Regions from separate parts of the Paenibacillus sp. OSY-SE genome, predicted to be linked through region 1. Evidence: predicted binding sites of a transcription regulator. Region 1 holds the regulator's gene; the other holds the start of a gene.

Region 1 (4,176 bases):
CAGCTGCTCGAAGCATTGCTGCGTCTCATGACGGATACGTTCTTCATCTAACGTCAGGCATTCGCCATTCTTCACGACCTGTTCTCCATCAATCCACACATGCTTCACATCTTTAGCCGAAGCGGAGTAAATCATGTGAGATACGAGATCCGTATGTGGAATGAAGTGAGCTTGATCGATATCTACCGCAACCATATCTGCCTTCATACCGACCTCAAGCAATCCTACATCAGGAAGCGAAATCGTCTTCGCCCCGTATACGGTACCCATGCGCAGCGCTTCTGCAGCCGGAATCGCGGTTGGATCTCCCGATACTCCTTTGTGTATAAGCGCAGCAAGCCGCATTTCTTCGAACATGTCTAAGTTATTGTTGCTGGCCGGACCATCCGTTCCGAGAGAGACGACAACTCCTGCGCGCAACAATTCAGGAACCCGAGCTACACCGCTCGCCAACTTGAGGTTGCTGCCTGGATTATGAGACACAGCTACATGGTAGTGAGCCAGAGTCGCAATTTCTTCATCTGTCAAATGTACCCCGTGTGCAATGAACGACGGCCGGGAGAAGAAGCCTAATTTCTCTAAATGAGCAACCGGACGGAGCCCATAATCCTTCACGTTCTGTTCCACTTCCGCCTTCGTCTCCGACATATGTGTATGAAGAGGTAAATCCATATCATGTGCCGCTTGCACGAACTTCTCAATGAATGCCGGCGGACACGTATATGGCGCATGTGGCGCCAGCACGGTTGTAATCCGTCCATTCGCCTTGCCGTTCCAGTCTTTTGCGAATTGAACCGCTTCTTTAAGCTTCGCATCCTGGACGTCTTCAGGACACAGCCCGATTGCGCCGCGCATTAGACAGCCCCGAATGCCAGACTGTTCGCAGACTTTAGCGACTTCATCCATATGATCATACATGTCGACGAACGTTGTGGTTCCGCCCTTAAGCATCTCAACGACGGATAATGCGGTTCCCCAATACACATCCTGTGACGTAAATTTCGCTTCCATTGGCCACATTTTCTCCTGCAGCCACGATTGCAGCACCATGTCGTCACCATACCCGCGCAGGAGCGACATCGCAGCATGACCATGCGTATTGATTAAACCAGGCAGGAAGAACAGACCTTTGCCGTTTATTCTCTCTGCATCACTCGTATCGAACTGCGCGGGAAGTGAATCTCCCAAGTGGACAATTCGATCATTTTCAATAACCATCGTTCCCTTGGTTGAGGTTTGCCCGGATTGAGCATTAAGTACCGCAAAGGCGCCATTTTCAATAATGATTCGCTTTGTCATTGGACTGGAACTTCCTTTCCCTGATCCGTTAAATAATAAGCCAGGCTAAACAAATCCGTTGTGAAATCGGCAGTATGCACGCGCACATGAGACGGAACCTTCAAAATAACAGGCGCAAAGTTCAAAATGGCTTCTACACCGGCTTCGACGAATTGCTCCGCTACATATTGCGCTTCCGCGGCCGGAACCGTAATAATTCCGATACGGATGTGCTGATTTCGAACCGTTGTGATCATTTCGCTCATAGGTTGAACTTTCAGATTATTAATATCCGTGCCAATCTTGGACTCCATGGCGTCGAACACAGCTACGATTTTCATGTTGTCTTTCAAATAGACCGTGTAATTGCACAACGCATGCCCCAGTTTACCGGCACCGACCAGGCCAACGTTAATAATTTGGTCCAGCTTCAATATATGACGGATTTGCTGTATTAAATAAGATACGTCATAACCAATGCCTTTGCGTCCAAAATCTCCAAAATAAGCCAAGTCCTTGCGGATTTGCGCTGGATTTAAATCCAGCTTCTGGCCCAAATCCTGAGAAGAAACTGTCAATACTTCACGCTGCTTCAGTTCTATCAAATGACGCAAATAGACCGGCAGACGTCGAACAACAGCTTCAGATATTTTTAATGTTTTCATATCTTAAATCAAGTCCCCTCATCGCTCTTCAACGTCTTTTGATTATCGTCCAACCACGTTTCAATGCGCGGAACCAACTGCTCTGCAGCCATGTGCTCCATCTTTGGTCCCGGCAAGGAATATAAAAAGTGCTTGCCATAGCTTGTTTCGATCACGCGCGTATCATAGATGATGACAATTCCCTTATCCTGCGAGGTCCGCACCAATCGGCCGAATCCCTGCTTAAAGCGGATAACGGCTTGCGGCACGGAATACTTCCGGAATGGATTCTGATTTTGCCGTTTCAGCCGCTCTGATTTTGCCTCGACCAACGGGTGGTTCGGCGGCTGGAACGGAAGTCGAACAATCGCCAAGCACGTGAGTGCATCTCCAGGAATGTCCACCCCTTCCCAGAAGCTGCTCGTCCCCAGCAAGACGGAAGCGGATTGCTCCCTGAACCTGCGGGTCAGCTTGCTGCGGTTACCGCTGTCAATGCCTTGTCCAAGCACGTGAATCCCGTGAACGCTCAGCGCTTCCTTCAAAGGCGCATATACATCCCGCAGCATGCGATACGAGGTGAAGAGCACAAGCATTCGTCCTCTCGTTACTTGCGCGACATCCGCTATCGATTGCGTCAACATCTGGTTGAACTTTGCATCTGATGCGCCCTTTACGCTCGGGAAATCACGTGGGATAACGACTAATGCCTGTTCCCGGTAATTAAACGGTGACGGTAATATGACCGTGTGCAGCCGTCCATCCCGCTCCGCATCCTTCAGCCCGATTTGTTCTGCCACGAACTGGAATGATTTATCGACCGACAGCGTAGCCGATGTCAGAATTACACTTTTCTTCGGTTCAAAAAAATACCGTTTCAGTGCATCACTCACATCGACCGGGACTGCGTACATATGCATCGATTTATGCTTGAACTGGGAATTCCCTTCCATCCAGTAGACCGTTTCCGGGTCTTTCCCCTGCATAAAGTTGCGGAATTCATCCCGAACTAGGCCCAATTCTTTGAACAATCCCGTCACGTCCACGACAACGCCCTGAATTTCATCGTCATCGTAATCCTTCCATTCGTTGGCCAGCTTCTCTCCTGACCGAACAATATCGCTAAGCCGGACATGGATGTCGCTTTCCAGCTCGGTGATGCCGGCCCAAGCTTCTGGACGTTCGCCCGACGGCAACCGGAATACCGTCTGCCCGGCGGCTTCGGCTTGTCCGTTCTCAGTCGGAGGAAGCAATTGGAACAAGACTTCATTCAAACGGTCCCATTGTTCCTTCACGTCGACGATTTGCGTGAGCAGCTTGTCGATTCCTTCTGCCCAGATAAGCGCTTTCTCGTGACCGGATAGGCGGAGCCGCATCTGAAGCAAGATCAATGCTCCATTCTTGCTGTCTTTGAATAGCCGCGTTAACGGATGAATGAGTGAAAAATATTGCAAATGGATGCCTAGATGTTTGCCTGCCGTCTCTTCAAAATGATGAGCCTCATCTATGACCAAGTGTTCATAGGTAGGCAACAGACGATGTTCGGCAATGACATCGGTGAACAGCAGAGAATGGTTCGTTATAATAATGTCCGACAAATTCGCTTCATTCTTCGCCCGATGATAGAAGCAGCGCCGGAACCACGGGCAAGCCCGGTTCAGACAAGAGTCGCTATCACTGGACACCGTATCCCAGAAATCTGGACCTTTGTGGACCAAATGCAGCTCCTCATCATCGCCATGCTCCGTCTGGCTTAGCCAGACGAGAAACTGAGCAGCGGTTATGCTGTCGTCACGCGCATGAACGAACTCTCTATGATTTATTTTATGTTCAAATTTTCTCAAACACAAATAGTGACTGCGTCCTTTTAACACCGAAGCTTTGAAAGGAAACGGAACAATCTTCTCCAGAAGCGGTAAATCACGCTGTCTCAACTGTTCTTGCAAATTGATAGTGTGCGTGCTAACAATCACTTTCTTCTCTTGAGATACGCTGTAATATAAGGAAGGGAGCAAGTATCCAAGTGATTTCCCAGTGCCTGTTCCAGCTTCAATCAAGAGATGAAGGTCCTGCTCCTGGCATTCCATCACTTCGTTAAACATTTGTTCCTGAGCTTCACGCGGCTCGTAATTCGGCAACAGACTCGCCAAATTGTTCCTCACTTCATCCATAAAGCCACGGAACGTCACATTGTTGAGCGGACTGCTCTCTGAACCTTCACGCGGAGGAAGGGTATCCGTCCAATCCCCTTGCTTCA
Region 2 (4,176 bases), on a different contig from region 1:
TTGACGGTGCGCAGCGACTTGGCATAGGCATACCCGGAAGGCATATCCAGCTCCTCCCATACACTGGGTAAATCCTCCTTCTTCACGCCGACGATATCGATCCGTTGTCCGCCAGTCATTTTCACAAGCGGCACATTGTATTTTAATGATACGTCTGCTATCTTCTTCAATTCCGCAGGTGTCGTCATACCGCCGTACATGCGCGGAACAACTGTATAGGTGCCGTCCTTCTGAATGTTCGCGTTCATGCGCTCGTTGACAAAGCGCGATTCTTTCTCGTCCTGATACGTCTGCGGCCAAATCATGCCCAAGTAATAGTTCAGTGCCGGGCGGCACTTCGAGCAGCCTTCCTCCTGCTTCCAGTCGAGCACGTTCATGATCTCTTTCGTCGCGCGGAGCCCCTTCTCGCGAATAGCCGCTACAATCTCGTCGCGCGACATCGTCGTGCAGCCGCATATCCCCTGCTTGCTCCCCCCAGCTTCAAAGCCGTCCCCGAGCACATGCTGCAGCAGTTGTTCTACTAAAGGCTTGCATCCGCCGCAAGAACGGGATGCGCCTGTGCAGGCTTTCACCTCGTCGAGCGTAGTCAAGCCCTGTTCCGTGATGGCGTCCACAATCATTTTTTTGGTGACGCCGTTGCAGCCGCATACGATATCATCGTCGGCAAAGTCGGCCGCCGCATTCGCTTTGGTGCCGCAGCAACCTCCTGCTCCGGTCAGTTCGTTGTAGAGCTCCTCCGTCATTTCCGCGCCTTGCTTGACGAGCCGTTCCAATTTTGATGCGTTATCGATATTGCCAAAAAGCACCGCGCCAGCGATGACGTTGTCTTTTAAGACGATTTTTTTGTAGGTCCCTTTCCAAGCATCGTGGAACGTCACGCATACGCATTCCGGCGTCTCCAGGAACAAGCCTGTCGAGAACACGTCCACGCCGGACACCTTCAGCTTCGTTGAGCATACCGAGCCTTCATACGGCTTCGTCTCCACTCCAGCCAATCCCTTAGCCAACACCGCCCCTTGTTCGAACAACGGGGCGACGAGGCCATAGCACACACCGCGGTGCTCCGTGCATTCGCCTACGGCATATACGTCCGGTGCTGAGGTGCGCATATAATCGTCAACCACGATGCCGCGGTTGACGGTCAATTCGCTGGCACGAGCGAGCTCCACGTTCGGGCGGATGCCGACGGCCATAACGACGAACTCCGCTTCCAGCTCGGTACCGTCGCTGAAGCGCAGTCCTTCGACTCGCTCTCCCCCGATCAGCTCCTGCGTCTGTTTGCCGAGCGCGAACTTAAGCCCTTGCCGCTCCAGTTCCGTCTGCAGCATCCGGGCGGCCTTCTCATCCAGCTGCCGTTCCATCAGGAAATCCGGCAAATGGACAACCGTTACGTCCATTCCGAGCTGTACGAGACCTTTCGCTGCCTCGAGACCTAGCAAGCCACCGCCAATGACGGCCGCTTTATTGTATAGCTTCGCAGCCTCCATCATCCGGTCGCAGTCTTCTATGCTGCGGAATCCGATGACGCCTTGTTTATCCGCTCCTGGAACCGGCAGGATGAACGGCGTCGAACCCGTGGCAATAATGACACGGTCATAACCGACTTCGTGCCCGTTGTCCATCACGACGACGCGGCGGGTCGTGTCCACCCTAGTCGCTGTCGTGCCCGTATGAAGTGTAATGCCCGCTTCGTCGTACCAAGCACGCGGGTTGATGACAATATCATCCATCGTCTTGCTGCCATCCAATACGTAGGACAGCATAATGCGGTTGTAATTTGGATGCGGCTCTTGACCGATGACAGTAATGTCGCAGCTGTCGGTCAGCTTCATCAATTGCTCCACCGCGTTCATTCCCGCCATCCCATTTCCAATAACGACCAATTGCAGTTTCCGTTTCATGATTGGTTCCTCCTCCATCGCCCCGCATGATGTAAGCAAGCGGACTACAAACATGTACATGTTCTATTTTTCACATAATATAACGAAATGTGCCGTTCTTCCTCTATCTCTATCTAGCTGCATGTTCCCAATGAACTTCATAGTCATGATACGCTGATCACACCTGTATCTTACTGGAAATATATGAACCCGTAGTGTGATTACACTCACTCCGATTGTGGCAATATTCACAAATTTAAAAATCTGCTATCGGCTTGTCACAATTTGTTCATCCAAATGGTCGGTTCATCAATATTCCGGATCATAGGGCTCAAAGGGTGCACGATTAATTTAAAAATAGGAATATCTTATAAAGACAAACCATGTGCCTTCAACTATAATGGGTTGTGAACAATTTGCTGACTGCAATGAATAAAGGAGCTATATAATATGAGTCTTTCTTATGTATGTCTGTATGATCCGAACATGCCTATATCTATGGATCCCCTTCGTTCGGACATTCTGCAAACGCTTACTGAAAAGTGGAATATTGTGCAAGCGGATCGTTTGTCCGAGACGCTAGATGGTCTTCAAGACGGAGTGTTCATCAATCTTCACGCCCCTTATTTCCCTAAGCATGCCTGGAAATCAATCTTGTCCTTCCTGCAACGGGGCGGGAATCTGTTAAGCATTGGCGGAGCGCCATTCCGCACTCCTGTCTATCAGGACGGCAACAGCTGGATTGCCGAACCGGAACAGACCGCATATCACCAGCAGCTGCAAATCCATGAATGCATGACTGTTAATGACGAACGCTTCTCCCGCTTTGTAGCGAACGAAGAACGTCCTCTCTTCGCCGATGCGGTCTTCGCATGGGAGAAAGAGCCAACGTGCAGCTTCGTGCTGTGGGTGACACGGAACGACGATTGCCCAGGAGAACATGGGTCGGCAGGATCGATGGATGCACACATTACTCCGCTCGTGACGGCTGTATCCAAGGATCAGCGTGAAATCGGCGCGCCGGTCGTCCTGCTCGAGAATACGAAGGGCACCTTCTCCGGATCACGCTGGCTGTTCGTCAATCAGCGTCTCTCAGAAGCTTTCTGGAACCTGTCTTCTATCAAGCAATTAACCGACTGGGCTGAATACTGCGCACAAGGTGTAAGCGAATGGTGGTTGAAGCCAAGCGTCGCTTGTTACGATCCGGGTGACAGACCGAAATTGACGCTGCAATCGCAATATTTGCCGCAAGCGAGACACGCTTACCGCAATGGAACTCCTTTGTTGAGAGGAAGCGAGTATGCGGAAGACCGTCCCATCACGTGGCTGGGGGAATTGACGCTGCATGATGATAGCGGTAACCTTCTGTGGGAGGAAAAGCTAGAGCTTGCTTGCGGCAGGGAGCTGGAAGTGATGTCCTTCCTTCCTGACATACTATTAGAGCCGGGGATGTACCGGGCAACTGCAAGCTTGCGCAGCAGCCTCGGAGAAGTGCGTCATCTCCATCAAGGGTTCTGGTGCCGGGATGAAGTGCTTCTGAGAAGCGGCTCCTTCTTAACGGTCAGCCGCGATTATTTCGAGCGCGACGGCGAACCGATGCCGATAGTCGGCATGACGTATATGTCCAGCGATGTCGCGCGCAAGTTCATTTTTCTGCCGAACGCAGCGGTATGGGATCGCGATATGGCGCAGATGAAGCGGGCCGGCATCAACATGATTCGAACTGGAATCTGGACGGCTTATCGTCATGTGATGTATGTGGACGGCCATCCGGCCGAGGATGTGCTGCGGGCGATCGACGCCTTCTTCCTGACGGCCAAAAGGCATGGCATTGAGATCTGCTTCAACTTCTTCTCCTTCGCACCAGAACTGTGGGAAGGGTCCAATCCGTATCTTGATCCGCGCAGCGTGGAAGCGCAGAAACGATTCATCGGCGCCATTGTACAACGTCATCGTCATTCCACCCACGTGCATTGGGACTTGATTAACGAACCGTCCGTATTCGATCCGAAGCGCGTGTTCGCCGGACCGCGCAGCGCGAAGGATAAATACGAGGTTGCGGCGTTCAGAGAATGGCTGAAGGAACGATATCAAGGCGATATTCGGCTGCTGCAGGAACGTTGGGCAATGACACCGGATCAGGTGCCGGGGTTCGGGGCTATCGTGCCGCCGGAGCCGCAAGACATTAATTTCAATTCACAGGATATGATACGGGAGAAAAAAGGAACACGCTGGTTAGACTATGCGCTGTTCTCGATGAACATGTTCAACCGTTGGGTCTACGCGATGCGGGACA

What was found. Region 1 encodes Rex, which represses fermentation and respiration genes when NADH is low (regulators of the CRP and FNR family bind a similar motif). Its sites were predicted from a motif close to TTGTGAAATATTTCACAA; they were not measured.
Region 2: nirB (nitrite reductase large subunit NirB) is a predicted target of Rex. The motif match lies at 2,117-2,134, and genes of this name have one in related genera.

Annotation. Positions count from the first base shown of each region.
Region 1 covers NZ_ALKF01000184.1:61,556-65,731, reverse strand. The annotation lists gene A372_RS0116045 (amidohydrolase) at 1-1,299, opposite strand, end outside; gene A372_RS0116040 (redox-sensing transcriptional repressor Rex) at 1,296-1,943, opposite strand; gene dinG (ATP-dependent DNA helicase DinG) at 1,952-4,176, opposite strand, start outside.
Region 2 covers NZ_ALKF01000201.1:1,805-5,980, forward strand. The annotation lists gene nirB (nitrite reductase large subunit NirB) at 1-1,901, opposite strand, end outside; gene A372_RS0126895 (beta-galactosidase) at 2,331-4,176, shown strand, end outside.